DNA from 3 places in the Cytobacillus sp. FSL W8-0315 genome. Region 2 is predicted to be linked to each of the others. Evidence: riboswitches for the same ligand, from Rfam matches in the RefSeq annotation. Region 2 holds a riboswitch; each other region holds the start of a gene.
The links. A riboswitch is a leader RNA that binds a small molecule or an ion and turns the genes downstream of it on or off. The one in region 2 is predicted to bind thiamine pyrophosphate.
Positions count from the first base shown of each region.

Region 1: it holds a riboswitch for thiamine pyrophosphate, as region 2 does, so the genes downstream of both, MKY20_RS01330 (thiamine phosphate synthase) here and MKY20_RS22640 (ABC transporter substrate-binding protein) in region 2, are expected to answer to the same signal.
Region 3: it holds a riboswitch for thiamine pyrophosphate, as region 2 does, so the genes downstream of both, thiW (energy coupling factor transporter S component ThiW) here and MKY20_RS22640 (ABC transporter substrate-binding protein) in region 2, are expected to answer to the same signal.

Region 1 covers NZ_JBBOOC010000001.1:217,642-227,765, reverse strand. Annotated here, with positions in the region: gene thiC (phosphomethylpyrimidine synthase ThiC) at 1-1,245, shown strand, start outside; TPP riboswitch at 1,275-1,380, shown strand; gene MKY20_RS01330 (thiamine phosphate synthase) at 1,468-2,079, shown strand; gene thiO (glycine oxidase ThiO) at 2,076-3,215, shown strand; gene thiS (sulfur carrier protein ThiS) at 3,212-3,415, shown strand; gene MKY20_RS01315 (thiazole synthase) at 3,417-4,184, shown strand; gene MKY20_RS01310 (MoeB/ThiF family adenylyltransferase) at 4,181-5,200, shown strand; gene MKY20_RS01305 (VOC family protein) at 5,328-5,831, shown strand; gene MKY20_RS01300 (VOC family protein) at 5,882-6,259, opposite strand; gene MKY20_RS01295 (hypothetical protein) at 6,401-6,760, shown strand; gene MKY20_RS01290 (hypothetical protein) at 6,787-6,918, opposite strand; gene MKY20_RS01285 (sensor histidine kinase) at 7,388-9,106, opposite strand; gene MKY20_RS01280 (response regulator transcription factor) at 9,093-9,809, opposite strand; gene MKY20_RS01275 (ABC transporter permease) at 9,961-10,124, shown strand, end outside.
Region 2 covers NZ_JBBOOC010000001.1:4,414,568-4,424,691, forward strand. Annotated here, with positions in the region: gene MKY20_RS22615 (glycoside hydrolase family 13 protein) at 1-592, opposite strand, end outside; gene treP (PTS system trehalose-specific EIIBC component) at 681-2,087, opposite strand; gene MKY20_RS22625 (twin-arginine translocase TatA/TatE family subunit) at 2,369-2,542, opposite strand; gene MKY20_RS22630 (NAD-dependent deacylase) at 2,660-3,373, opposite strand; gene MKY20_RS22635 (YkvA family protein) at 3,520-3,933, shown strand; TPP riboswitch at 4,007-4,115, shown strand; gene MKY20_RS22640 (ABC transporter substrate-binding protein) at 4,224-5,228, shown strand; gene MKY20_RS22645 (thiamine-binding protein) at 5,242-5,535, shown strand; gene MKY20_RS22650 (ABC transporter permease) at 5,532-6,299, shown strand; gene MKY20_RS22655 (ABC transporter ATP-binding protein) at 6,296-7,030, shown strand; gene MKY20_RS22660 (TatD family hydrolase) at 7,042-7,809, shown strand; gene MKY20_RS22665 (hypothetical protein) at 7,955-8,698, shown strand; gene MKY20_RS22670 (carbohydrate ABC transporter permease) at 8,799-9,668, opposite strand; gene MKY20_RS22675 (carbohydrate ABC transporter permease) at 9,665-10,124, opposite strand, start outside.
Region 3 covers NZ_JBBOOC010000001.1:287,969-298,092, forward strand. Annotated here, with positions in the region: gene MKY20_RS01700 (MGDG synthase family glycosyltransferase) at 1-198, shown strand, start outside; gene MKY20_RS01705 (DUF6843 domain-containing protein) at 277-747, opposite strand; gene MKY20_RS01710 (TIM barrel protein) at 1,239-2,072, opposite strand; gene MKY20_RS01715 (DUF1287 domain-containing protein) at 2,176-2,883, shown strand; gene tenA (thiaminase II) at 3,246-3,935, opposite strand; TPP riboswitch at 3,994-4,095, opposite strand; gene thiW (energy coupling factor transporter S component ThiW) at 4,245-4,733, opposite strand; TPP riboswitch at 4,846-4,962, opposite strand; gene MKY20_RS01730 (alpha-hydroxy-acid oxidizing protein) at 5,091-6,200, opposite strand; gene MKY20_RS01735 (PaaI family thioesterase) at 6,387-6,758, shown strand; gene MKY20_RS01740 (TVP38/TMEM64 family protein) at 6,834-7,667, opposite strand; gene MKY20_RS01745 (hypothetical protein) at 7,799-7,936, opposite strand; gene MKY20_RS01750 (VOC family protein) at 8,067-8,462, shown strand; gene MKY20_RS01755 (GNAT family N-acetyltransferase) at 8,562-9,110, shown strand; gene MKY20_RS01760 (TerC family protein) at 9,163-9,945, opposite strand; gene MKY20_RS01765 (FbpB family small basic protein) at 9,960-10,085, opposite strand.

The DNA.
Region 1 (10,124 bases), 4.2 Mb from region 2:
AATCATCCTGAGACAGAGCCGATGATCATCGGAAGGAATTTCCACGTAAAAATTAATGCGAACATTGGAAATTCTGCTGTTTCATCCTCTATTGAGGAAGAGGTAGAAAAAATGACCTGGGCTACTCGATGGGGAGCAGACACGATCATGGATCTATCTACAGGCAAAAATATTCATACCACACGTGAATGGATTATCAGGAACTCTGCCGTTCCGGTCGGCACCGTGCCAATTTATCAGGCACTTGAAAAAGTTAATGGCATTGCCGAGGATCTTACGTGGGAAGTTTACAGAGATACCTTAATCGAACAAGCTGAGCAGGGGGTTGACTACTTTACCATTCATGCAGGTGTCCTTTTGAGGTATGTTCCGCTGTCGGCAAAACGCTTAACCGGAATTGTATCGAGGGGCGGATCCATTATGGCCCAATGGTGTTTGCATCATCATAAAGAAAACTTTTTATATACACATTTTGAAGAAATCTGCGAGATCATGAAAGCCTATGATGTGGCCTTCTCACTCGGGGATGGGCTGCGCCCGGGATCGATTGCAGATGCCAATGACGAGGCTCAATTTGCAGAGCTCGAGACACTTGGGGAGTTGACGAAAATTGCATGGGAACACGATGTACAGGTAATGGTGGAGGGACCTGGCCATGTTCCAATGCATTTAATTAAAGAGAATATGGATAAACAATTGGAGATCTGCAAGGAAGCGCCATTTTATACACTTGGGCCCCTAACAACAGATATAGCTCCAGGATATGACCACATTACCTCTGCAATCGGGGCTGCCATGATAGGCTGGTATGGTACGGCAATGCTTTGCTATGTTACTCCTAAAGAACATTTGGGTTTGCCAAATAGAGATGATGTACGCGAGGGTGTCATTACTTATAAAATTGCAGCGCATGCTGCAGATCTGGCAAAGGGCCACCCGGGAGCACAAAAAAGAGATGATGCCCTGTCAAAAGCCCGGTTTGAATTCCGCTGGAGGGATCAATTCAATCTGTCGCTTGATCCTGAACGCGCATTGGAATACCATGATGAGACATTGCCGGCTGAAGGGGCTAAAACAGCTCACTTCTGTTCCATGTGCGGGCCAAAATTCTGCAGCATGAGAATTTCGCAGGATATCCGGAATTATGCAAAAGAGAATAAGCTTGACACGGACGAAGCGATACAGAAGGGCTTGGAAGAAAAAGCTGAGGAATTTAAAAAAACCGGGGGAAGTATTTATCAGTAAAAATAGTATTTTAGAAATTTAATAGTAATTATATCTGCTGGGGGTGCCGTTTGCAGGCTGAGATTAAAGCAAAAGCTTTAAAACCCTTGGAACCTGATCTGGCATACCAGCGTAGGGAAGTGGAGTATCGGGGCTATATTCATAAGCCCCGTACAGCCACTTTCTATTTAGAAGGTGGTTTTTAATTTGCTAAAAGCATAAAAAAACAGGGGAGTTATCGCTATGAGGAAACAGCTGCATGTTATATCAGATGGAAAGCTATCTCTAGAGGCTTTTGCTGAGATAGCAGGTGAAGTGGAACCCTTTGCAGACAGGTTCCACTTGAGGGAAAAGCATCGAACCTCAAGGGAGCTATATGAAGGAGTTAAGCTGCTTTGTAATGAGGGAATCCCCATTCATAAAATTGTTATAAATGATCGGGTGGATGTTGCATGGGCATGTAAAACAGGTGCCCATCTTGCTTTTCACAGCCTTCCAGTCCGTGTTGTCAAAACGCATTTTCTAGATATGCCCATCGGATGTTCCGTACATTCTTCTGAAGAAGCAGAAGAGGCTGCAAAACAGGGGGCTGATTATATCCTGTTTGGGCACATATTTGAAACCGACTCCAAGAAGGGAATCCCGCCAAGGGGCACTGGGTCACTGGAGGCTCTTAAAAAGGCAGTAGAAATTCCGGTAATGGCAATTGGAGGCATTAAACCAGAGAGAGTCCCTGAGGTCTTGGAGGCGGGGGCAGATGGCATTGCTGTAATGTCAGGGATTTTGCAGGCAAAGGACCCTGCAGAGGCAGCGAAGCTCTTTTCAAAAAAGTTAAATGAGGAGGGGAAAAAATGAGGAAAATTTATGACGCCGTTATAGTTGGCGGTGGCATTAACGGAAGCTCCATTGCTTTTCAATTGGCTAAAAGAGGGTATAAAGTGGCCGTTTTGGATAAGGGTAAAATAGCCGGCAAGGCTTCCGGAGCGGCAGCTGGAATTTTAGGAGCCCAAACGGAACTGGCTGAAGACGGCCCGCTATTTCAGCTGGCATGCAAAAGCCGCTCCATGTACCGGATCCTGATTCCTGAACTGGAAGATTTATCACAAGTGCATATTGGCTATCAAAATAAGGGTGTATATAAAGTGGCGGCTAATAAAGAGGAGGGGCAGACATTAAAAAGATTGATAGAAAGCCAGCAAAAAGCGGGTGAGCAGGCCGAATGGTTTTCGATTGATGACCTGATCAAACGTGAACCATTCGTATCAAATAAATTGAGGGGGGCCATGTATATACCGAATGACGGACAGGTTCAGGCATATGAATTGTCCCTTGCCTTTGCAAAAGCTTCAATAGCCCTTGGCGCAGAAATATATGAGTATACACATGTATCAGATTTTATTTTAAAAGATGAAAAGGTTTATGGGGTCAGAACCAGCCAGGGAGAATTTTTGGCAGATTCCGTTATTGTTGCTTCCGGGGCATGGAGCAGGGGAATTCTTGAAAGAACGGGCCTTTCGCTGCCCATTATCCCGGTTAAAGGCGAGTGCTTCTCGGTGATACCTGAAAAACCGCTTGTACAAGGGACGATCTTTTCACATGGATGCTATATCGTTCCGAAGCAATCTGGGAGATTAGTAGTTGGAGCGACCGTTAAGGTCAATTCATTTGATGAGAAGGTGACCCTTGAGGGGATATCCTCGCTGATGGAAAAGGCGCAAAACCTTGTTCCGGATATAGCGAAGGCTGAATGGGAGCGGGCCTGGACAGGAATTCGTCCGCAATCGGCTGATGGCCAGCCTTTTTTAGGAGAACATCCTGTTTATAGAGGGTTATATATTGCGGCCGGCCATTTTCGGAATGGAATCCTCCTTGCCCCGGCAACAGGCGTACTGATGGCAGACATCCTCGAAGGAAAAACGGAGCAGCCTAACCCATTTGGGCTGTCCCGTCTTGAAGGTTTAGTCCATTCGTCAAAAGGGGTGCTTTTATGAATATTGTCATTAACGGAGATGCTATGGTGCTGCCGGAAACAGTTAATTCTGTTTCACGCCTGCTCGAGCACTTTCATTTGGAGAAAAAGGTAGTCATTGTCGAACTAAACCAGCGTATTTTGGATAAATCCACGCATGCTGAAACCATTCTGACAGATGGGGATCGAATCGAAATTGTACACTTTGTAGGAGGCGGATGATTTGTTGAAAATTGGACCTTATGAATTTAACTCCAGGCTGCTGCTCGGAACAGGAAAATATCCAAACTTTGATGTGCAAAAGGAAGCTGTAGAAGCTTCTGAAACAGAGGTGCTTACGTTTGCTGTACGCCGTATGAACATTTTCGAAGCGAACCAGCCCAACTTTTTGGAAAAGCTGGATTTAAAGAAATATAAATTACTGCCTAATACGGCCGGAGCAAAGACAGCCGAGGAAGCTGTGCGGATTGCCAGGCTATCCAAAGCTTCCGGGCTGTGCGACATGATAAAGGTTGAGGTAATCGGCTGCAGAAAAACACTTTTGCCTGATCCGGTAGAAACACTAAAAGCGGCGGAAATCCTATTATACGAGGGATTTATTGTCCTGCCGTATACTTCTGATGATGTTGTGCTTGCCAGAAAGCTGGAAGAACTGGGCTGCCACGCGGTCATGCCTTGTGCTTCGCCAATTGGTTCCGGGCAGGGAATTATCAACCCTGTTAATCTCCAATTTATTATTCAGCAGGCTGCAGTCCCGATTATTGTGGATGCTGGAATTGGGAGCCCGGCAGATGCGGCATTGGCAATGGAGCTGGGAGCAGATGGAGTCTTATTAAATACGGCTGTTTCCTCTGCAAAAGACCCTGTTAAAATGGCACAAGCAATGAAACTGGCCATTGAAGCAGGGCGATTGGGCTATGAAGCAGGCAGGATGCCCCAAAAACGTTATGCATCAGCAAGCAGCCCGGCGGAAGGAATGATTTTTAGTTGAATGAGCGATACTCCCGCCAGATGTTATTCCCTCCCATTGGCAAAGAAGGCCAGAAAAGGCTTAGGGAAAAACATGTTTTAATCATAGGGGCTGGTGCATTAGGGGCTGCGAATGCAGAAACCCTCACAAGGGCAGGTGTCGGCAAATTAACCATTGCCGACCGGGATTATGTGGAGTGGAGCAACCTGCAGCGCCAGCAGCTTTATTGTGAAGAGGACGCTGTACGAAAAGTGCCAAAGGCGATAGCGGCGGCTAACCGCCTAAAAGTCATCAATTCTGAGGTGCAAGTTATCCCCCGGGTTATGGATGTAGGAGTACAGGAAATTGAAGAGCTGGTTAAGGGTGTTGATTTAATCATTGACTCAACAGATAATTTTGACATTCGCTTTCTGATCAATGATATATCTCAAAAGCACCGGATTCCCTGGATATATGGAGGCTGTGTGGGGAGCTATGGTTTAAGCTATACCATCTTGCCTGGGGTGACACCGTGCCTGAATTGCCTGATGGACAAATTGCCATTGGGGGGAATTACCTGCGATACGGCTGGTGTTATTCAGCCTGCTATTCAAATGGCTGCGGCTCACCAGTCTGCTGAAGCATTAAAGATATTGGCAGAAGGCTTTGAATCCTTACGCGGGACACTTGTTTCTTTTGATGTATGGAAAAATCATTTTAGTTCTGTTAATGTTTCTACATTAAAGAATCCGCAGTGCTTATCGTGCGGGACTGATCCAGTTTATCCCTTCCTGGACTACAGAAATCAGACAAAAACAGCCCTGCTTTGCGGGAGGGATACCGTTCAAATCCGGCCTTCAGCCCTTCAAGATATGGATGTTGCTTATCTGGAAAAATCCCTGGTCTCTCAAGGTATCAATGTAGAGAGCAATCCTTATTTGCTCTCATTTTCGATCGATCAGGCCAGAGTGGTTGTATTTAAGGATGGAAGAGTGCTGATTCACGGGGTAAGAGACATTATCGGGGCGAAGAATCTGTATCATCGTTTCCTGGGATAATGAGTTATGCCTGTCGCTAAGAGTGACAGGCTTTATTGACTATTAGGCAAATAGTAATTACTTTAAATATCAAACTCAAAATTAAGCTAAAATGAAGGTGAAGAGCATCTAAACAGGAGTTGATGGCATGAAGCATAAAATCCAAAAAATCACACCAAACCTATGGTTCAATACAGAAGCCGAAGAGGCAGCAAACTTTTATACTTCTATTTTTAAGAACTCAGCTATCAGCAAGATAACCCGCTATGGAAATGAAAGGCACGAACTTAGCGGCATGACAGAGGGAAAGGTTATGACTGTGAAATTTCAGCTGGATGGACAGGAGTTTACTGCTCTTAATGGCGGGCCAAAATTTAGGTTTAACGAGGCAATTTCATTTATAGTCAATTGTGAGAATCAAGAAGAAATAGACTACTATTGGGAAAAGCTTTCTGAAGGCGGGGATGTAAAGGCACAGGCTTGCGGCTGGCTTAAGGATCAGTTTGGGGTATCCTGGCAAATTGTACCTGCAGAGTTAAGCGAAATGATCAGCAGCCATGATTCTGAAAAAACCGAACGGGTAATGAAGGCATTGCTCCAAATGGAGAAAAAGATTGATTTGAATACTTTGAAGAAGGCATTTGAAGGCTAAGAGAAAAAAGACCTGTCCACTCCGCACTTGAAGGACAGGTCGTCTTAGAATTACTTATCCTCTCTCAATAAGTAGTTATTTCCATCCTGGTCTTTAAACGTAAACATAGTTCCAAAAGGCATTTTTAACATATCTTCAACTTCCACGCCATTTTGTTTCATTTGTTTATAGGCAGCTTCAATATCAGATGTGCTGAAAAGAATGGATGGGTGGGCAACTGCAGAAGGGTTTTGCTGTTCCATGGCTTCCTTAGAATAAAGAACTAAAGTTGTAAATTCATCATTGCTTGGCCCAACTTCAATCCAGGCAGCATTTGGTCCCATAGGCTGCTCGAGCTTTAAAACAAATCCCATTTTACTCAGCCAAAAATCCTTTGCCTGTTCCTGGTCCTCAACGTATACTGTGATTTTTCCAATTTTATTGATCATAAAAAAAACTCCTTTGTTTCCATTCTTATATAAGGATTTTATCAGTCCATGCCGGCAAAAACAATTTCAGTATTGGAAAGGTTCGCGTGAATTCACCCCTAATTGGAGATAATTACTGTAAACATTGAGAGGAGAGGGGTTATGAACATAGATTCCATACGGTTCACCGATCCTCCTGTCCATCATCAATTTCCGCCATTATATGAGAATTTGGGTCTTCCCGAGGTTTCTTCCTTTATTGAGCAAAAGTATGAATTTGATTTTACTGCAGGAAAAACAAAAAGAACTGGGCATGGAAGTATTCGAGTGTATAAGCAATCTGGTGAATTCAAGGTAATAATCTCTGAAAAATTGACCGGATTCGGGCCAAAAAGGCTTGAAAAGCTTGCGAGTCTGCTTATGGAGGAGGTTAAAGAACGATTTATCAGCAATATTGAAGATGAAACTAAACCACGAAAAGTATACCACATGCATTTTGGCCGTAATGACAGGGATAAATAGGGACAGTTTAACTGTCCCATATGTCCTTACTTGGTGTTGTCTCTTTGGGCTATTAAAGCGACTCTTTCAAGACCATTTTCTCTGTCATCCGCAAATTCTGTATCCTTAGGAAGTGCATTATTCTTATGATCTGATTGGTTTTTCTTATTCTTTGCCATGAGTTTCACCCCCTTTATATTCATTAAGGCATCTGCGTTTTTAGTTTGCATTCTTTTTATGAGGCTATGCCTTGCGCTGGGATTTTTATTAGTATTAGCCTGGGACTAAAATGAGACATTATCTAGTTCAATCAAACGTTTGATTGAATTGAATTAGAAAGAAAAAAGAGTGCACTTTGGCATTCTTTTTATATAATTTTGAACATCGATAACAGTCTAGCTCCAGTGCCTGCCCCCTCGAGGTCACAAGCATGAATTTGTTGCGGCTCCTAGGGACTCGGGGTAAGAAGCCGTTTCCTTTCAAAAGGGAGAACGCCTTCCTGCAGGACCGTCTTATGCCTGAGGCCCGCAGGACAGGAAAGGCTTCGAAAGCATAAACATAGCACGACCGAAAGCGGAAGCTTTTGGAAGGACGTGCCGATCTTAGTCTGCGTTCCTTCATGGGCAAGGAGCTTCCGCTTTTCTTATGTTAATTGACTGGCAGCATAATCCGGATGAGGGTGCCGTTTTGCGGCTCGCTTTGAACATTGATGGTACCTCCATGGAGGTGGACAAGCTGTTTGGTGATGGCCATGCCCAGTCCCGATCCGCTTCCTGTTTCTCCTGTATGGGTTCCTCTATAGTAGCGGCTGAAGAGCTTTCCGAGTGTGACGCTGTCCATGCCGATGCCATCATCCTTAATGTTAATGACAATCAGATGTTCTTCTATGGAAGAGAGGCTAACGGAAATGGCTGTGCCTGGCGGGTTATATTTAATCGCGTTGGCTATGATATTATCCAAAATCCGCTGAAACCATTTGGGGTCAATGGAAGCCGTAATGGATTCAGGGTGCGGAGTGAAATGGAATGTTCTGTCCTGATAGACTGGATCATTAATGTAATGAATGATGATTCGGCGAATGAATTCGTTTAAGTCGGTCCGCATTTTGGCAATTGGGAGAGCATTGTTCTTGAGACGGTAAGTTAAAGTTAAGTCCTCCAGCAGGTCCATCATGTAATCCGATTTTTCAGCCATAATGAGGGCGAACTCCTTTGTTTCCTTTTCGGACCATGTGTAATCATTGGAGGCAAGCATTTGAGCATATCCGGAAATAGAGGATAGCGGAGTTTTTAAATCATGGGAAAGACCGCTGATCCATTCTTCTCTAGTATTGGCCATCATCCGCTGCTGCTTCTCATTTTGCTGAAGAGTTTCGGTAAGCTGTGTTAAGGTTGTAATCAATTCTTTATAAATACGGAACTTTCTTTTCAATTTTCCTTTTCTGCTGAGTGTTACCGGATTGCCATGGACATCTGCCGGCTCCTGATACAGCCCGCTCCCCAGGTTTTGAATCCATTTCATTAATGTCAGCAGAGGTACACCGAATTTGCGTGCATACCAGAGAGTTCCGCCCAGAAGCAGCAGAAATGCCATGACAAAAATGATAATGAGACTTCTATTTAGGCTTTCAAATAAACTTTTTTCCAGAGTGGATGCCTTATTGTCAGCAGGAATCCCTAACAGGATGGCACTTTCTGTGTTTTGGTCAAAGTATACTGCTGGTGTGCTGCCTTCCGTATCCTGCTCTGCGAATAGCTTTCTGACTGAGTATTTGTTCGGCTGATTTTTGGCTCCATACTCATCCAATACATTGCCTTCAGGAGCAATAAGCTGGACCCAGGCATTTCTCCTGGATATTTCGTCCTCTGCGTTTTCAGAAAGGTTCAGCTTCTGTTGTTTCCAATCCACACGCCGGGATATTTGATTCAGAAGTTTAGTCTCAGCCTTGGCTTTTCCAAAAAGGACAAAATGCGGTTTAGTGCCGATCTTCCAATATGTATAATGGGCTTCACTGCTTTCCCCATAAGTAATGGCGGCGATTTCACTTTTCTTTAACTTTTTAGGAGCTTTATCCGGCATATTGAAAGTGCCCAGAACATCCCCGGTTTCATTAATGGCAAGGAGCCATCCATTCTGTTCCTTTGCCAGGCTTTTCAATTCCTCTTTAAAAAAGGCCTTCCCGTCTTTAAAGCTAACATGGTCAGATACAAAATAATCTTCAGCTTTGGAGAGATCCTGTTTGGATTCGAAATCCATCATTGAAAAACCAAGAAAAGCCCAAAAAGAAATCAGAATGATAAAAAAGAGCACAAAAACGGTAATTAATTGGACAAAAAATTGAAAGATGAATCGTCTATGGATGTTCATGAATACTGCCTTCCGGAACAAATTTATAGCCAAGTCCCCTTACTGTAATAATGTGGAAGGGGCTGCTTGGATTGCTTTCAATTTTCTCCCGGAGCTTTCGGATGTGCACCATGACCGTGTTATCCTCACCGAATCCTTCTTCTCCCCATACATGCTCATATAGCTGGCTTTTGCTGAAAAGCTGATTGGGATGTTTGCTTAAGAATAGGAGAAGCTGGTAGACTTGCGCTGGCAGGTCTATCCTTTTTCCAGAAACAGTAACTTCCCCTGCTGAAGTATTGATCTTAATTCTGCCAAAATCATAGATTGTCTGTACGGGAACAGGCTGACTTCCTTTATGTCGGCGCAAGTGTGCTTTAATTCGCGCAGCCACTTCAAGCGGATTAAAGGGCTTGGTAATATAATCATCTGCTCCTAAGGCAAATCCTGAAAGTTTATCAAGGTCGGTGGATCGTGCAGTAAGAAAGAAGATGGGAGCATCAGTCGTTTCCCTTATTAAAGGGCAAATATCAAAACCGCTGCGATCAGGGAGCATCACATCCAATAGAATAAGATCATAGGTATAGGACCTGCAGCGCTCTAATGCTTGTGCAGCAGTAGAGGCTGTATCGATATTTCTGAATTGTTCACGCTGCAAAATCGTGCATAGCATGTGCAAAATGGCTTGTTCGTCATCAACAAGCAGTAATCTTGAATCTTGCATGGTTATTCTCCTAATCTAGTTTGTTCAAACCTATCATATCACTCCATTTCCAAAAATATAGGAATTAAGGAAAAATTAAGGTAGTATTTCAGAGTGGTTAAGATTGACGGTATATACTTTACTCAGAATCACGCTGAAGGGAGCATGGAAAATGTTTGTGATGTGCAAGAGAGAGTTTATAAGTCTTTTTAAAGGAATTAAATCCATTATTATGATTGCCATATTATTTGCAGTATCGTATTATGCAGCGAAGTTTTCCAGTGTACTATCATCTGGGGTGGAACTGACGGCAGGTGAGGCTGAGGATATCCACAC
Region 2 (10,124 bases):
TTCTGAATCCATCAATGCCTTTTTCCAGCCACCAAGTCATCATGTCGTATATTTCATTTCTAAGTTTCGGATTATCCCAATTTAAATCTGGCTGTTTCTTTGAAAACAGATGCAAATAATATTCTCCTGTTTTATCATCAAGTTTCCAGGCGGATCCCCCGAAATTGCTTCCCCAGTTATTCGGCTCTTTTCCATTCCTTCCTTCGCGCCATATATAATAATCCCTGAATGGATTGTCTTTGGATTTCCTGGACTCTGCAAACCAGATATGTTCGTCTGAACTATGGTTCACCACCAGATCCATAATGAGTTTAATCTCTCTCTTATGCATCTCTCCGAGAAGTTCTTCCCAATCTTCCATTGTTCCAAACTCACTCATAATATCCTGATAATCGCTTATATCATAGCCATTATCATCATTTGGCGATTTATATACTGGAGAAAGCCAGACCACATCAATCCCTAGCTCTTTCAAATAATCCAGCCTGGAGATGATACCCTGCAAATCTCCTATTCCATCTCCATTGCTATCCATGAAGCTCCGCGGGTATATCTGGTAAACTACACTTTCTTTCCACCATTGCTTCTTCATATGGCGACCTCCGATTTTTAACATTTGTGTGCATGCCCCAAGAAATGGCGATACCATGGAATCATAGAACCCCATGGCATCAATCTTTCTATTCTGCTTTTTTAAATTTAGAGAAGGCTAAGGTCAATACAAACGGTACGACAAGTGCAATACCCATTCCGATAAAGAAAGAACCCCAATTTTCCGCAAAGATAGAGAAGAATGCCGGCAAGCCTCCTACACCTATCGACGGTGCCTTAACTCCATTAATAGTGATGAAGATTCCTGCAATTGCTGACCCAATAATCGCTGCAAAGAACGGGTACTTAAAGCGAAGATTTACGCCAAACATTGCCGGTTCTGTTACGCCCAGCCACGCTGATACTGAAGAAGTTAGCGCAAGCCCTTTCAGTTTTTCGTTCCCTTTGCTTAACAGCATCATGGCAAAAGCGGCGGAACCCTGAGCTATATTAGACAATGCAACCATCGGCCATAAAAACGTGCCGCCAATGCTGCCGATTAACTGCAGATCAACTGCCAGGAACGTATGATGCATACCAGTGATAACGAGAGGGGCATATAATCCACCGTAAATCAAGCCTCCAAGGGCTGGAACAGCATCAAAGATTCCGACAACCCCATTTGTAATCCAGCTGCCGATCATGAATGTGATCGGTCCAATAGCAATAAAAGAAAGAAACCCAGTGATCAGTAAAGCGATCGGCGCGACAGTTAGAAGCTGAAAAGCATCAGGGATTCTTTTTCTCAGAAATACTTCTATCTTAGCCAATACGTATGAAGCAAATAATACAGGCAATACCTGCCCCTGATAACCTACCTTTTCTATTTCTAACCCGAATAAGTTCCACTTCGGAACTTCTTCAGCAGAACCATAGCCCCATGCATTTAAAAGATCCGGATGCACTAGCATTAAACCTAGCACAATACCAAGAAGAGGACTTCCGCCAAACCGGTTTACAGCACTCCATCCAATCAAACCGGGAAGGAATACGAAAGCAGTATTGGCAATCAGGTTAATGATGCCAGCCAGATCAGCCCAGTTAGTATAAACTTCAACAAAAGACTTATCATCAAAGAAAATATCCGGTGCTGTCATAATATTGTTTATCCCCATCAGCAAACCGGCTGTTACGATAGCTGGAAGGATTGGAATAAAAATATCTGCGAGTGTTTTAATGCCGCGCTGCAATGGATTTAAGTTCTCAGCAGCAGCACTTTTTGTTTCTTCTTTTGATGATTCGCCTATTCCAGTTGCTTCTGTCATTTCTTTATACACTTTATCAACAAGGCCTTGTCCAATGACAACCTGGAATTGTCCATTTGTGGAAAAGGAACCTTTCACTACATCTATATTTTCGAGTTTTTCTTTATTGACCTTCCCCTCATCTTTTAAGGCAAAACGCAGACGTGTAACACAATGAGTAGCCGCTGCGATATTATCCTTGCCCCCGATAGCTTCTACAATTTGCTCTGCTGACTCTTTATTCGTAGCCATTCTTCGCTCTCCTCCTGTTACCGTTTTCATATTATAGAAAAAAACAGTTATAAGGTTTTTATTTATTGTTCTCGCCATTTACAACTCTATCCAATTTAGCAAACCAACTTGTATATACATGAACTGTTTACGCTTTCATTTTATCTTGTATATACATGTTAGTCAACCATTTTTTCATTTCTCTCTTTTCTATACCCATTCACTCGCTTCGAAAGCCAGAAAATAAAAAACCGGCTTCGAGACTATTGTCTGCAAAGCCGGTTCTAAACCACTTGAATAGGTTATTTCCTTTTATCATTGTCATCATCTTTTGTGAGTTCACGGGTAGATTTCTTAAATTCTTTTAATGTCTCCCCGAACGCTCTTCCTATTTCAGGAAGTTTCTTGGGTCCAAAAATAATCAGAGCCAAAACCAGGATTAGAATTAAACCTGGAATACCGATGTTTGATAACATGCTGAACACTCCTTATATATCATATCGCTTGAGGCAGTAGTAATCATGTTCATTGTCCATTATAGTTGATTGATAAAAAAAATCATAGCATGAGTGCTATGATTTCATGTTTTTTGACTATTTGAAGGCTCTATCAAGTTCATCCAGCACTTCACCAATTTTGCGGTCATGAATCACTTTATCAGCATAAATATCGAAATCCGTAGGTTCCATATTAATAATCACAAGTTTTGCTCCTTTTTGTTTGGCTATCAGCGGAAACTGATTTGCAGGTGTTACAGTCAAGGATGATCCCAGAACAATAAAAAGTTCTGCTTTTTCTGTTTCATCTGCTGCGAAATCTAAGGCCTCCTCAGGGAGCATTTCCCCAAACAGAACCACTGAAGGACGGAGCACACCCCCGCAACGGCATTGGAATTGACCATGCAAATACCCCTCGCTCGGGAACTCTTTTTTACATTTCCGGCAATGGAGTGTCTGCAGATTCCCATGGAGCTCTGATATTTTTTCACTTCCCGCGAGTCCATGAAATCCATCCACGTTCTGGGTAATAATGCTCTTAATAATACCTCTCTTTTCCCAATCTGCAAGAATATAGTGCCCTTGATGGGGATTACACTCCTTAAGCCCGATTACCCTGTGCCGATAAAATTCTATAAATTCGTTCACATTTTCATTCAATGCTTTTGTACTGGCTATTTTCCCAGGATCTTTCCCATTCCATAATCCATTATTGGCAGACCTGAAATCAGGCAGTCCGCTTTCTGTCGACATTCCTGCTCCAGTCAATATTACTGTATAATTTGATTCTTTCAGCCATTTCTCAAGCATAGATATCAGCTCCCAATAAGGTTTTGTCACAGGTTAAATTTGATTTCCATTTATTTCTCCCCATGAAATGTTTATGTCATGTCAGGTATGCGGTAAATACTAGATTATAACTGTTTATGCGAATTATCAATATAGGAGTGATAGCTATGCCTGAAATAGAAACCAAAGTTTATAAGGACGGCTATAAAAAATTTTCATCCAGGGCTAAACGTTATGCGGACGATCCTGAAAAAACAAAAGGACTTTTAAGAAAGGCTACACTTAAAGCAGATAAAAACCAATCTTCATTAAGTGATATATGGGAAAAGTTTCAGCTTCTGATCGATTTAGTAAAGTCATGGTCTAAAGGCGATTACCGGCATATTTCAAAAAAATCGATTATCTTTATTATTGCTTCCATACTATACTTTGTTTCCCCAATAGACCTTGTTCCTGACTTTTTAATAGGAATGGGAATCTTAGATGATGTAGCAGTCCTTGGTTTTGCCGTTAGCCAAATTACAGGTGAACTTGAAAAATTCAGAATTTGGAAAGAGAGCAGGACGATTGGAATGAAATAATTATTTTCTGTGCATTTTAATATTATTTGCTATAATAATGATGGAAAGTATTTATGCTGTCAAAATTAAATAGCAAGAAATGTAGGGGAACCGGTATGCCGGTTGAGACTTCATCATTAAGATGCTGACCCTTTGAACCTGATCTGGCTCATACCAGCGTAGGGAACATATTCTTAAACATACTAAATGTTTTTTATATGCGCCCTGGTTTATACCGGGGCGTTTTTATTTTTCAGGGCAGACTATCATTAACTTTCCTTATTACATAACGTTTTTTAGGAGGAGTACTTATGAAAAAGTGGATTGCAGCTATCTGTTCGCTGCTGCTTCTTTCAGGCTGTGCCGGCAATGGACCGGATAATCAGACTGGAAGCGAAGATTCAGACAGCAAACAAGATTTGAAAAAAGTTACTGTTGTACTGGATTGGACACCTAATACCAATCATACCGGCTTATATGCCGCAAAGGACAAAGGATATTTTAAAGAAGAAGGGCTCGATGTAGAAATTATAATGCCAGGTGAAGCAGGTGCAGATCAATTGACTGCATCAGGCAAGGCTGATTTTGGTGTCAGCTATCAGGAAAGCATCACGGAAGCACGTGTACAGGGCGTTCCCCTTGTATCGATAGCAGCTGTTATTCAGCATAATACTTCCGGTTTTGCATCCCCTGCCGAAAAAAACATTAAATCGCCGAAAGACTTTGAAGGAAAAACTTATGGCGGCTGGGGGGCACCTGTAGAAAAATCGGTAATAGACTCCCTAATGAAGAAGGAAAACGCTAATATTGATAAGGTCTCAATTGTTAATATGGGGGATGCTGACTTTTTTACAGCTGTTAAAAGAGATATAGACTTCGCATGGATTTATTATGGATGGACAGGTGTAGAAGCAGAACTTCGGGGGGAAAAGATTAATATGGTCTACCTTACCGACTACTCAGAAAAACTGGATTACTACACGCCCGTTCTCGCAACCAGCGAAAAAATGATTGCAGATGATCCGGATACTGTCAAAGCATTTGTAAAAGCAGCAGCAAGGGGATATGAATTTGCAATCGATCAACCTGGCGAAGCAGCAGATATTTTGTTAAAGAATGCTCCGGATCTGGACAGCGAATTGGTCAAAAAAAGCCAGGAATGGCTATCCCCCCGCTATCAGGATGATGCTTCAAGATGGGGTGAACAAAAGCTTGAAGTCTGGGAAAACTATGCAGACTGGATGCATGAAAATGGTCTTTTAGATAAAGAATTAGATGCAGGCAAAGCATTTACTAATGACTTCCTGCCGGAATAAGGAGAGTTCAAATATGGCAAACGCACTTGTAAGCATTCAGATCATACCGAAAACAAAAGATGGGGAAAATGTTATACCTTACGTTGATGAAGCAATTAGTGTCATTCAGCAATCCGGTGTTAAGTACGAAGTGCATCCCCTCGAAACAACGATGGAAGGCGATTTAGACCATTTATTGAAAATCATAGCTGATATGAACAGAAAAATGATTGAAAGAGGAAGCAGCAATGTAATCTCACAGGTAAAGGTTCTATATCAGCCGGACGGTATTGAAATGAGTGATTTAACGGAGAAATATCGTCCATGATAAATTTGTTCAGAAAAGGATGGAGGCCGGCTGCGGTTCTCCTTCTTTTATTCATTGCTTGGGAAATGGCAGTAAATCTGGCAGAAGTCCCTGCATGGCTCCTGCCTCCGCCAACAGAAATCGTTCTGGAAGCGATTTCGGGCTGGGAGGGCTTCAGCCACCACCTTCAATCGACAGTCATGCTTTCCCTATTGGGATTTGCCATTGGCACCGTCATAGGTTTAATCACAGCCGTTATACTGCACTTATTGCCTTTTATAAGGGAGTCGGTTTACCCTCTCCTCATACTTTCACAAAATGTGCCTATAATTGTTCTGGCTCCTTTGCTGGTTGTTTGGTTTGGTTTCGGGATACTTCCAAAGCTGATTGTCATCACGCTGGTTTGCTTCTTCCCCATTACTGTTGCTGCATTGGACGGCTTTCGCCAGACACCCGGAGAACTTAGGCATTATATGCTGATGGCAGGGGCCAGCAAAGGACAGCTGTTTTGGAAGCTGGAGCTTCCCTATTCCCTTCCCTCTCTATTTTCAGGGCTAAAAATCTCCGCAACCTATAGTGTGATGGGTGCTGTAATATCCGAATGGCTCGGAGCTAAAGAAGGAATAGGTGTTTATATGACTCTGGCATCTTCTTCATTTCGGACAGACCGTGTTTTTGTTGCCATTTTTGCGATTATGCTGTTAAGCTTGCTGTTTTTTGGAGGAATTTTACTGGCTGAACGTTTGCTGATTAAATGGAAGTCACGGGAGAGTGCCAGGAAATGATACAATTATCCGTTAATCATTTAACCAAAAGTTTTGATACTAATCAGGTTTTAGACAATTTGAGTTTTCATGTAAATGAAGGGGAATTTGTTTCGATTTTAGGTCCTTCAGGGAGCGGAAAGAGCACCATTTTCAACCTGATTGGCGGGATGCTTCTGCCGGACGAAGGCTCCATAACGCTTGAGAATGTGAAAATCAACGGCAAACGCGGTTCAATAAGCTATATGCCTCAGACACCTTCCCTGATGCCCTGGAGAACCATTCTTCAAAACGTTCTGCTTGGACAGGAGCTAATGGGTAAAACCGATTCGGAAGCGGCCAGAAAGATGCTTCAAAAAGCTGGTCTCGGCGGCTATGAAAATGCATACCCCCATGAATTGTCAGGGGGAATGAAGCAAAGGGCTGCCTTTATCCGGGCATTATTAAGCCCGCAGCCTATCATTTTGCTGGATGAACCTTTTTCAGCTTTAGATGAGCTTACCCGCCACGATATGCAAAAGTGGCTTCTCGATATTTGGAATGAGCATAAGCCGACAATTCTGTTTGTAACCCACAATATCGAAGAAGCCATTTACCTCTCTGATCGAATTTTAGTACTGAGCAGCAAGCCTGCTAAAGTAATTAAAGAATATAAGGTACCCTTTAACAGGCCAAGAATGGAGGAACTTTATCTCAATGAAAATTTCCTTGCCTGCAAAAGAAGCATCCATCATGCGCTGAAAAATCATTAGGAGGCAACAGCATGGATAAGTATATTGATGCCCATATTCATCTTGATAAGTACAGCAATATTGAATTAGAGAAAATGTTTCATGAGTTGCCGTTTCAGCTTTCACTTGTTACAGTTTCAAGCGATTTAGCATCCTGCAAAAGAAATCTTGCTCTTGCAGAAATTTATTCCTTTGTTAAACCTGCCTTCGGTTTTCACCCTGAACAGGTTCTGCCCAGTGATCATGAAATTTCAGAGCTTTTCAGCTGGATAAAGATTCACATAGAACAAATGGCTGCTGTTGGCGAGGTTGGCCTTCCATACTATTTAAGGTCTGAAGGGAGAAAGCAGCTTGGGGGATATATTGAACTTCTCGAAGAATTCATTAAGCTCGCTAAAAAGTGGGATAAGCCCATTGCCCTCCATGCAATTTATGATGATGCACCGATTGTGTGCAATTTATTGGAAAAGCATTCGATTAAAAAAGCTCATTTTCACTGGTTTAAAGGTGACAGCGCAGCGGCAAGCAGGCTGATTGCCAATGGCTATTACATCTCCTTTACTCCAGATATCGTGTACGAAAAAGAAATACAGGACCTTGTACGGGATTACCCGCTGGATAAATTGATGGCAGAAACGGATGGTCCATGGGAATTCGAAGGCCCTTTTAAAAACAAGCCTACCCATCCAGCCATGATGGCCCATTCCATCAGTGCCCTTGCTGAACTAAAAGAATTAGCTTTCAGCAGCGCTCTTAAGAAGCTGTATGATAATACAAAAAGCTTCTATAATATTGATTAATCAGCCTTATAGTCTTTTGCCATAAGGCTGTTTTTTTATTCAGATTAGATAAAAAATACTAGATAAATATAATCATTTCGCACCATTCCTAATTTTGGAAATATAGGTTAATCTTATATTGGACAATACGTTTAGGAGGTATGTAATGAAAAGGTATATTTTCTTGTTATTGACTATTTTACTAGTCTTCTCAGGCAATGTTTCTGCAGAAACCAAAAGCCGTTCTGCTGATTTGACTGAGAAAGATTTCATGAAAGCCGTATTAAAGGCTGATGAGTTTAAGGAATTTAAATCCTCCATTTTAAAAGATGCAGCCGCCAAGCCAAGAGCTCTTGTTGATGAAAAAGGAAAACAATATGGCTGGACAGTTCAATATGAAATAGAATACAAAGAAAAAAATGTTTTCTTAGATAGTAAAGCCCTCGTAAATTTCTCGTCACTTCTATCATTTTCTTATGAGTCCGACGGAAAAGGATTAAAAGTCCGGCTCGTCGATTACAGCAGGTTAATTGAGGATCAGGCTTTTTATGTAAAAGACCTGAAGTCAAATGAAGAAACCAAAATAGATATATCGAAAGACAGCATCTTTACTGATTATTTGACAGAGGTAGAAAGGAAGAAAACGCATTTGATTGAAGAAGCAGCAGTAAGCAATGCTGTCTCTTCCGATAAAATCACTGCAGCAGCCGAGTTATGCTACTACTGTACAAAATATGAATGGCGCGGCGGATACCCTTGCTCATCCGCAAATACTGAGCCTGAAGTTTCAGTGTCTTCCCAACTAAAAGAAAGCGGACTAAATCCAGATTCGGTAATCATTGACTGTTATGTACCCCGCCATAAAGTATGTGTTAGCGGGGAATGGAGAACATATTGCCCTATTCAATAAGAAAAGCGGAGCGCTTATGCTTATCATCGACATTCATAAGCCGATGACGCCTGAGCTGGACAGTTATAAAACCGGCTAAGCAGATGCTTAGCCGGTTTTATTATCCCTTAGTACCTGATGCGATATTTGATCCTTCTATAAAGTGCTTCTGGAAGAAGAAGAATAGCAGTACAACTGGCAGGAGGACCATGACTGACATGGCCATCAGGTAATGCCATTGTGTCTGAACTGTTCCCTTGAAGGTCTGAAGCCCGATTTGCAGTGTGTACAGACTTTCATCATTTATATACAATAATGGTCCGAGAAGATCATTCCATGCCCCATTAAACGAAAAAATGGCCACTGTAATAAGAGCCGGCTTCGTCAGAGGCAGCATAATATGCCACCAGATCTGCAGATGATTCGCACCGTCAAGCACTGCCGCCTCTATTAGTTCATTAGGAATGGACATCATAAACTGGCGCAATAGGAAGATGAAAAAGGCACTCCCCAAAAAAGCTGGAACAATCAGCGGCAGGTACGTATTTACCCAGCCAAGCTTCGAAAATAAAATGTATTGAGGCACCATCGTGACAAACCCTGGGATCAGCATGGTTGATAACACAACTATAAACAAAGCATTTCTTCCTTTAAAACGGATTTTCGCAAACGCATATGCAACGAGTGAATTGACAAGAACACTTCCAGCCATTCCACAGAGGGCAATAAATAACGTATTCATTGCCCAGCGGGTAAACGGCGCTGTTTTCCATGCTTCAACATAATTGGAAAAATGGAATTCCTTTGGCACAAAGGTAGGCGGATATTGCGCAATCTCAGCAGGAGATTTCAATGATGTCGAAATCATCCACCACAGGGGAGATAATACCAGTACACTTCCCGCTAATAAAACGATAAAAATAATCGTCTGCTTTAAATTATCTTTGAATTTTTTTGTCTCATAAAACTTCGGTGCTGCGGCAGTTCTCATTTATTATCTCCCCCCTCATAATGGACCCATTTTTTGCCGAGTTTCATATTAATGATTGTCAGTACCATTACGACAATAAACAGCAGCCAGGCCATTGCAGATGCATAGCCCATGTCAAACACTTCAAACGCGTTATTCCACATATGCAGATTGTAGAATAGGAGTGAATTTCCTGGTCCTCCGCTTCCGTTTTCTGTCATGACATATGCTTCTTGAAAGATCTGGAAGGCACCAATGGTACTAGTCAGCACATCGAAGAAAATGATTGGTGAAATCATTGGCAGGGTGATATAAAAGAATTTCTGCATAACACCTGCCCCATCAAGATCCGCTGCTTCATACAGTGAAGCTGAAACTCCCTGCAGACTTGCAAGGTAAAGCAGCATTCCGCCTCCGACACTCCACATTTTCATCAAAAGCAAAGCTGGTTTCGTCCATTCAGGATCAAACAGCCAG
Region 3 (10,124 bases), 4.1 Mb from region 2:
CTTGTCATTAATGACAAGCACATTGCTGAACAGCTTAATAATGAAGAAGCTATACTTAGTCTAAGAAAACACATTGATTCCTATCTGGCAAAAGTCAATTGCCCATTGGACTATGCCATGTTCATGTCAATTAAAAGCACCGGCAGAAAAACGCCTGAAACTGTACATTCCATAAGAGCTATCCCCACTTTAAAGTGAAACTTCGCTCAGCTGGGCTCTGGAAGTAAGACTGCGATAAATAATTAACAGCCTGGAATCTTCAGGCTGTTTTCCATTTCAATCAAACGTTTGATTAATCAAACCCTCTTCATAAAGAATATCCTCAATCCCAGGGCTAGTTCCTTGATCATCCATGTTCTCATCACAGCCAACCGAAAAATAGGTATACGAATATTCATAACCATCTCCCTGTACACCGCCTGATCCGCCATATGAAATACAGCTTTCTGATATCGCTTCACGCTTCCCCTTTTTATCCACATAATAGTACAAATCATCAATATATCCTTTACTTTGCGGTAAAGAGGTAATGGCATATCCTCTATCATTCACCCGTAATACATCGTACTTCCCTTCTGTCACAGGCACAGGGGCATTCTCTATTTCATGAACAATTCTCACCTGACCAGCATACCCTTTTGGAATCAGATAAAGATCATGAGTTTTTTCTTCCAAATCTGCCTGCTGAAGCATCCAAAAGCCCCCCATCGGCAGCAGGCAGGCGATGAGAAGACCAGCTGCATTCAAGGCAATCCTCCACCCCCCTGGCATCTCGCGGTCCCATTTCCGCCACTCGTCCACTAAAAAGAAAAGCACCGAAGCAATTAATATGTAAAAAGCAAACCCTTCCATAATAAAATAAGTGACAGCAGCCAAAATGGTATGTATAAATGCCGCCGCGGGAAACCGCCATATTGCTAGATTCTTAGTAAAAACCTCAGAAAGCAGCGACACTGGAACACCGTATATCACATTTCCGAAAAAGCAGTAAAAAAAAAATCATAATCAGGAAGAAAGAAAACAGTTCCCCTTCAGACAAGAAAAAGAGAAGCCAAAAACCAAATGTAAAAAGAATGGAAGCCTGCAGGGCCGTTTTTATTTTAAATCCCAGCATAAGAAATAAATGAACCTCCTCTCTCTGTTGTGATTAATTTCACATATAACTAAGCATACATACAAGGTATCATTAACCTTTTATTTTCAACGTGCACAAAATTAATGCCAGGCGGCCTGCTTCCTTAACTAACAGACCCTTCCTCAATCACCTCTATTGCCCACCCGATCCCTTCTTCTACCATTTTTTCCGGAGGGTTCGTGTGTGGAGTGTATTCCATGACAAAAAATACATCCTTGCATTCTTTAGCTAAAAAATCCATCAGCTTCTTAATTTTATGATGATTGCCATCATTCTCATGAGATGGATGCACAGGCACCCAAATATATTTATCACCCTGATATTCAACATTATGTAAATGGACCACTCTTACAAACTCGGACCATTTTTCTATATAATTTATGGCCTTCTCGCCTGCGGCCAATATATAATCCCCAATATCGACACAGAGGCTGAGTCCGTATTTCTTCCATGTCTCTACAGGAAAGCGGTCAAGATAATGAATCCCTGCTGGCGATTGCTGGAATCCCAATTTAGGTTCACACACAATCATAATCCCATACTTACTCTGAAAAAAACTGAGTTTCTTGAGTCCCTCCTCAATGATCTCTGCTGGATTCCCATTGGTTTCCTTTTTAAAGTAAGGAAAGTGCACCAATATGTATTCAGCTCCAAGCCGGGACATTCTTTCCACTTCCGTCTCAAACTGGATCCAGGCTTCCTTCGGATTTATACGGATCTTTTCCAGCAGATCGTATTTGCTTTGTCCCCGGAAAAGAGGCGAATGAAAACCAAAGCTTTTGTTTGTTTTACCCAGCATTTCAATAAAACAGCGGAAAGATTCTTCATCTTGAAATTCGCCTATCTCAATATGCGGCAAATGACGTTTAAAAAGTTCAGGAAACAGCTTGCTGTCTGACAAAATGACGCTTCCCGATATCCCTATATGATGAGCCATGATATCCCCTCTCTTATGTATTCTTATAGCAATCTTATCATACCTCATGTAACTTATTGGAAAATAGTGCCGTCTAATCATTAAAATACATGAGGAGACTTTTATGATAAAAAGAGTGTTTGGTTCCATTATCGCAGTACTGTTATTATTCATTCTTTTTTTCCGAAGCGGAATCATTCTGGATTCCATCGGCATTCATTTTGAAAATCCTTTGGCTAAGAAAATGGAAGTGCCTGCTGCTTATTCAAAGGCCGATTCTAATCAAAACGGCATTGCCGATCCGCTTGATATGGTCCTGACAGCCAGAAAAGAAGTGGAACAGCGCACGCCATATAAAAGTGCCTACTATGCGGGAGGATATCCGCCCGATGGTGAAGGTGTCTGTACAGATGTGGTTTGGAGGGGTTTCCAGGGGGCTGATGTAACCATAAAGGATCTTATTGATCAGGATATCGCCGAGAATACGGACTTGTATTCAAGAGTGAAGGGCAATCCTGATCCAAACATTGATTTCAGGAGGGTGCCAAACCAGAATGTCTTTTTCAGCCGCTTCGCAAAGTCATTAACAACAGAACTGATTCCAGGAGATATTAAGAACCTTCAGCAATGGCAGCCGGGTGACATTGTGGTTTTCCTTTCTCCTAAATTCGACCATGTTGCCATCATATCTGACAAACGGACGAAAGATGGCATTCCATATGTCATACATAACTCCACACCATTTGCAGCAGAAGTAAAACTCTCTTCTTTTAAGACTCCTATTACCGCTCATTACAGATGGGATTTTGAAAAAACGCCTGCACTGCCATAAAGCAGATGCAGGCGTTTTTCTTATTAAATACGAAAGTATAAAATTTTGAACTTCGATAACTGTCTAGCGCAAGCAGCCTCCCCCCTTGAGGTCACAAGCTTGTCTAGCTCCGGCTCCTAGGAACCCGGGGCCATAAGGAACCGTCTTATCCCTGAGGCCCGCAGGACAAGGAAGGCTTCGTCAGCATAATCATCGCACGACCAAAAGCGGCAGATTATGGGAGGATGTGGGTCATGCAGACGTTGCCACAGGACAAGGAAAGCTACGGCAGCGATACATCGCACGACCGAAAGCGGTAGCTTTTGGGAGGACGTTGCGCTCTTAGCCTGCGTTCCTTTTTGAGCGAGGCGCTTGCGCTTTTCTTATCTTACTGCTGAAGGATTGCCTGCCGGCCACTCTTCGCAGGTGTAAGCCATCTCCCAGAAGCCAAGCTCCAGCTGGCAGCTTTTTCGGAAAGCATCCTTCATTCGCTGCCTTTCTTCCGGTGATGCCGCATCAGCAAGCTCATCCAAACGGTTTCTCATATTCATGGTCACAGCTTCGACCCTTAAATTTGCGTAAAAAGAGATCCATGGATAAAACGGATGGTTCTCATCTGGCTCATATTGCTTCATGAGTTCAAGCCCAATCTCCCAATAAGTCCATGGACAAGGCAATAATGCAGCAAGGATTTCACCCATGCCGCCTGTGTGGGCATGATACATCATATGCTTAACATAATGATCAGCTGTTGGAGGGAGCGGATAGCCCTGCAATGCCTCGTAATCCACGCCAATCTGCTGGCAGAAATTATGGTGGGGATGTACTTCGCTGTTCAATACAAATTCTATTTGCTGATTAAAATATGCAATATCCTTACGCTCTGCTGACTTTGAAATGGCAATCCCATAAATATGCATGAACGCATTCAGATACTCAAAGTCCGCTTTAATGTAATGGGCCAGTGCCTCTTTCGGCACGTCCCCTCTCCCGATACCCTGGACAAATGGGTGCTCAAATATCAGCTGAAACAAATCTTCATTTTCCTTGCGCAGAATCTCTGAAAAAGTCATAAAAATAGCCTCCTTATTAATTACAGAAGCTGCCGGGGAAAAAGCATGAGGATATAAAACGAGGTCCTCACTGCTTCCCTGCGCTGGCATTATCCAGATCAGGTTCCAAGGGACAAAGGAAAAGCTCCTTATCTCAGCCGTAGCGCCCCTAGCAGTTTTCTAACATTTTAATTGTTTTTTACCGATTTTCTAACTTGACGTTTTTCTCTCATAAATTTGGGATTTCGCTTATAACTCTTGAAAATCGCTCATTAAGTCAGATTTCTTTACTATGCTGCTTACTCATCCAGCTTCGCCAGCTCAAAATCATCATATATTCTGAACCAGATTCTTCTCTTTAACCTTTGCCAAAACCATCCAGCCTATGGCCGCACCGGCAATGCTGCTGACCAGGAATGGCGGCACAAAGAAGAATGCCCCAGCTGCGCTTCCCATGAGAACCTTTGCAAAAGGGACTGCAAACAATGCACCGATTATGCCGGTACCTACCACTTCTCCTACAGCAGCCCATATTTTCCGGCCGAACTTCAAATAAAGCACACCTGCCAAAAACGCTCCGATCATGCCGCCTGGAAACGCAAGCAGCGTCCCGAATCCAAGCAAATTACGAAGCAGGCCAATCATAAATGCCACAGCTGCTGCAGGCAGGGGGCCAAGCGTCACCGCTGCCAATACATTCACCGCATGCTGCACCGGATAGGCCTTGGCTATGCCTGCCGGAAACCAGAGCAAATGGGATCCCAGTGTCCCAATTGCTACAAATAAAGCCATCGTAGTTAACAATCGGGTTCTGTTCATCTAAACCTCCTTTCTAAAGGGCCGCCTGATTGCTTATCAGGATGGGAAGTATGTATACAAAAAAGCCAGATTCCCTTAAGGACCTGGCTTGGTTTAAGTATATGAATTGACATATAGTCAAATCCTACTTCCCTCCGCTGGCATTAACCAGATCAGGTCCATAAGAGTCAGAAAGCTATAACGCGCTTTCCTCTCAGCCCGCACATTCGGGGCACCCCTAGTAGCTGCATAGATATTTAGTTTGATAAGCTATCTCAAGCTTAACAAATTATTCCGGCACTGTCATCAATCTTTTTGCTTATATACTTTTCTTGGTGCAATCAATGTATTAAGCGCTCTTCGATTTCTGCTGAGAAACTATCGAAGTAGCTTCAGACTTGCCATTTCCTTTAGACTCCCGACTCCTGCCAGAGAAAGTGACACTTTTGTTTCTTCAATAAAGTTGGCAAGTACTTTTTCAACTCCATTCTGCCCGCCAATGGCCAAACCGTACACATACGGCCTTCCCAGGCAAACTGCGTCGGCTCCTAATGCCAGTGCTTTGACCACATCGGAACCGCGGCGAATGCCGCTGTCAAACAATACTGGAATTCTTCCTTTGACTTCCTTCACAACCGGTCCAAGCGCATCAATCGCCGCAATCACTCCATCAAGCTGCCTGCCGCCATGATTGGAGACTATGATTCCGTCTATCCCTTTTTCAACGGCCAGCCTGGCATCTTCGGGATGGAGAATACCCTTTAATAGAATCGGCAGATTTGTTTTCTCTTTTAACCTAGCAATATGCTCCCAGCTCAAGGTTGGATGATGGATATTATCAAGGATTCCCTGAACTACATCACCGTCATGGAGAGTGGCCATAAAGACCGGGTCACTCTCATAGTTTGCTTTTCCATAGCCAAGCTTTAACGGTGAAAAATTGTTTCTTAGATCAGCTTCCCTCCACCCCATCATCACCGTATCTACTGTTAACACAATTGCTTCATAGCCTGATTCCTCCGCCCGGCGCACCATACTGAACGCAGCATCTTCATAATTGGACCAATATAATTGGAACCATTTTGGACTCGTGCCTGTTGCATTTGCGATTTCTTCAATGGAATAACTGGATACCGTGCTCTGGATAAAAGGAATTCCAAACGAAGCTGCCGCCCGGGCAGATGCAAGCTCTCCCTCACTGTGTTCAAGACGCTGCATTCCTATAGGTGCAAGGAATACTGGATAAGGATACGTTTTTCCAAATAAATTCACACTTATATCCGGCACTGATACATCTCTAAGCATCCTCGGTACAATTGAGTATTTTGCAAAGGATTCGATATTCTTTTTCAGCGTTTCTTCTCCCCCGGCTCCTGATTGGACATAGCCAAATCCGCCAGCTCCCATCACTTTCTCTGCTTCTTCTTCCAGTTCCTTAAATGAAATAGGAAAGTTTTCTGCGAAACTAATATTCTCTACTTTTGCCATATTCCAGCCCTGCCTTTTTTGAATTTATTGAAAATAATAACACTTTTTCAGATTTTATGAAACCATCTAATAAAATCATAAATTCGCAGTTACAGCCTTTCCTATACAAATTAGCCGCAATAAGCAGGGATTTCACAAAAAATCATGAATAAACATTTTAACCTTAATGAAATTGGAGTGTACAAAATGTTAATCAAACAGCCTTTTGATGAATTTCTGAAATTCCATTACGAAAGAGTCAGTGAAAGCAATATGAAAGTGACTTTGCCAATTCAGCCGCTCTTTATTAACAGCGCGGGGCTGGTTCATGGAGGCGTCATTTCCACTCTTGCGGATGTAGCGATGGGGAATATTTTCGAGCCGGATGAAAACCAGATGCAATCCGTGGTGACAGCTGATTTAAAGGTCACTTTCCTAAAGGGGGCGACAGGTGAATTTCTTATCGCCAATGCTCACCTTGTGAAGAGGGGGCGCACCCTCAACCACACAGACTGCCTGATTTATAACGACCAGGATCAGCTGGTCGCCAAAGCATCGGGAATCTTCGCATCTATCTAAAGTGATTAATCCTATCGTTGCCTGAATAGTTTCGCTGACAGCGATAGGAGGAACCATTAAAGGTTAAAGACAGTCCTAATAGTTTCTATCCTTCTTCTTTTTATACAAGTGGGATACACTGTAAAATACCCCTATCACAACCGAAACGACTAATAAAAGCTGTGAGCCAGATAAAGATAAGGCATTGGCCAATGAAAGCGAGTAAGCCAGCAGCAAGGAAGTTAACATTTTGGAAATAGACGCAATTCCCAGGAACTTTTTAAATGAAACACCACCCATTCCTGCTCCAACACAAATGATCTCATCCGGCAATATCGGAATAACAAACATCAGCATTAGTATGGTGTTTTCATTTTTCTCCATGTATTTTTGGTATTTGATCAGATGCCGCTCTTTTATAAACCGGGATACAAGCTTTAATCCTCCTATCCTTGCAGTCAAGAACATAACAATAATCCCCGAAAGTGTACCTGTAAATCCAAGAAAGGCAGCGGCTGCGGGACCGAATACGGCACTTCCGGCAGGCAGTGTTACGGCTTCAGGAAGCGGCAACAGAATAGGCTGTAAAAAGCAAACCAGGAAAAAGATGAGCTTGCCCTCCGCTTCATATTCCCTCAGCATTCTCTCGAGCCCATAGGCATCAGTCAAAACAAGTATTTTTGTTAAATAAAAGGTCATAAAAACTATTAACAGCAGACAGAACATATAAATAAGTGCCAGTCTGCTGTATTTCAATCGGGATAACTTGCCTGCAGCAAAAAAGTAAAAATCCATCACTAATATGGCAGCCATGCCTGCAATAATACCCCATTTATAAGCCGGCAAAAGTGTCGGCATATAATTAAACAATATATACAATGCTAATAAAATGATAAGTCCATGAAAACTAACTTCAATTTTTCCATTCATACATTTTCCCCTTCTTGCTTTTCTTAACTATAGTTTAGAAGAGAATACAAAGAGGATTAAGCTCCCTTAGCATTAAAATAAGCTAAGGCCAGAGACTTAAATATTAAAAAAGCAGGACTTATCCTGCTTTTTTAATACTCTATCTCATCATAATCCTTAGGCTGCGGAACCGGCTGATCCCCTTTATACTTTCCAAACTCATTGACAAGTTCCCTCTCTTCTTTTGGGCCTTGTGTCTGTTTCTTATTTTGCTCATCTTTTCCAGACAACTCATTTGCTCCTTCCTTATGGTTCTTTAAATTAATATGTACTCATTACTTTCATTTCACGCATAATTAGCAGGATTTTTCCTGCACTCTGTAAAATAGGTAAAAAACTCGATATAAAAGGAGGGTCCAAATGTTTATTTCACATATTGCTACTGTTGAGATACCAGTTTCAAACTTGGAGCGGTCAGTAGCATTTTATGTAGAGGTTCTTGGTGTTAAAGTTGAATTCAAAGGTGAGAAAAATGCTATGCTAAGCTTTCAAGCAAAGGGTGTTCCAACAATCTTCCTTGTAGAAACCGAAGACAGAAAGTCATTATCTTTTTCCAATTCCCATAATGGTGTCGAACACAGCATCATTGATTTCTATACACAATCCTTAGAAGAGTTCCATCATTGGCTGCAGGTGAAAAACATTGAAGTTGGTCCGCTTAATATTAATGAGGAACATGGCTTTGGAGGATTTGGCTTTAAGGATCCGGATGGCAATCTGCTTAGCGCATGCAACGTGCTGCATAAAGGCCAATAAAGAAAAAAAGCCTCAAGCCTCAATTTACAAACCAGGCTGGTAAAAGGGAAAAAGGTTGAAAAACTGCGAATTCAGATGATTAATAAGAAGGAGATTCCCATGGTAAGATTAGAACCTTTTACAGAAAAAGATTTCGATTTGCTCATCAGCTGGATCAGTACACCGGAATTAATGGTTCAGTGGAGCGGTGCCCATTTCAAATTCCCCCTTAATCATGAGCAGCTTGCTAAGTATATAAGCTCTGCAAATCTGGAAACCAGCTCGGAATATATCTGCAAAGTTTTGGCAAACGATGAAATCGTCGGTCATATTTCCCTTGGCAGAGTTGACCGTGTCAACGAAACTGCGAGGATTGGCAAGGTTTTCATCAGCCCCACAGCACGGGGGAAAGGGTATGCTTCAGAAATGATTCATCAAATCCTGAACTTTGCCTTCCAAGAGCTGAAATTAAATAGAATCAGCCTTGGGGTTTTTGATTTTAATTTGCCTGCTATTAAGATTTACGAGCAGGCAGGGTTCCAAAAAGAGGGACTTCTTAGGCAGACCAATAAAGTTAGAAATAAATATTGGAACTTGATAGAAATGAGCATCCTGAAAGCTGAATGGCAGGCCAGACCCGGGCTCATGGGTATTCAATCAAACATTTGATTGAATGATCCTCTACATAAAAAACAGGGCGGTATACTCCGCCCTGTTTGATTTAGCTTGCTTTTTCTTCAGCCGGCACTTCCTGTTTTTCCTTGGAAAGAAACCATCCAGCTAATGCTATTCCAATTAAGACTACATAGAAAGTAGTTTTCCATTCGGTCGATTTGGCAAATCCTTCAGGCAGGATCGCCAGCGCCGGATGGGACATTGTATAGACAGCCAGTTTGACACCAACCCAGCCGACAATACCAAATGCTGCAACCTCAAGTCCAGGTCTCCTGTGAAGCAGATCGACAAAGAGGTTTGCAGCAAAACGCATAATGATCAATCCGATCATACCCCCGGCAAAGATGACAAAGAACTTTCCGCCGTCAAGTCCGCCTATATGGCCAAGTCCTGAATCCGGAAGGGCCACGGCCAGAGCGACCGCTGCCAGAATGGAATCTACAGCGAATGCAATATCAGCCAGCTCAACCTTAAATACTGTCAGCCAAAAACCAGATTGTTTCTTTTCTTTCGTTACTCCTGCTTCTTCCTCGCCTTTTTTTACAAGGAATTTTCTTAATATATGATTAGCAGCGATAAACAGAAGGTATAGCGCTCCAATGGCTTGAACCTGCCATACATCTACTAGATATGAAATCGCAAATAACGATCCAAAGCGGAAAACAAACGCTCCAGCTAACCCGTAAAATAAAGCCTTCTTCCTCTGCTCCTCCGGAAGATGCTTAACCATAATCGCCAGCACCAGCGCGTTATCAGCAGCCAATAAACCCTCCAGCGCCACAAGCAGCAGCAATACCCATCCATACTCAAGTATTAGTGATAATTCCATCTAAACACCCTCCCTTATTTCACCTTTGTATATTTTTCGTCTACACGTTTTTCAATTTTAGCCAGCAATTCTTGATCTCTCAGCAGCTCTTCTTTGTTTTTCTTAATTAATTCTGCAAATGATACTCTAGCTTTTTTCATCTTGGTCTCCTTTCCTTCTATTTTTTAAGTATTGAAAGC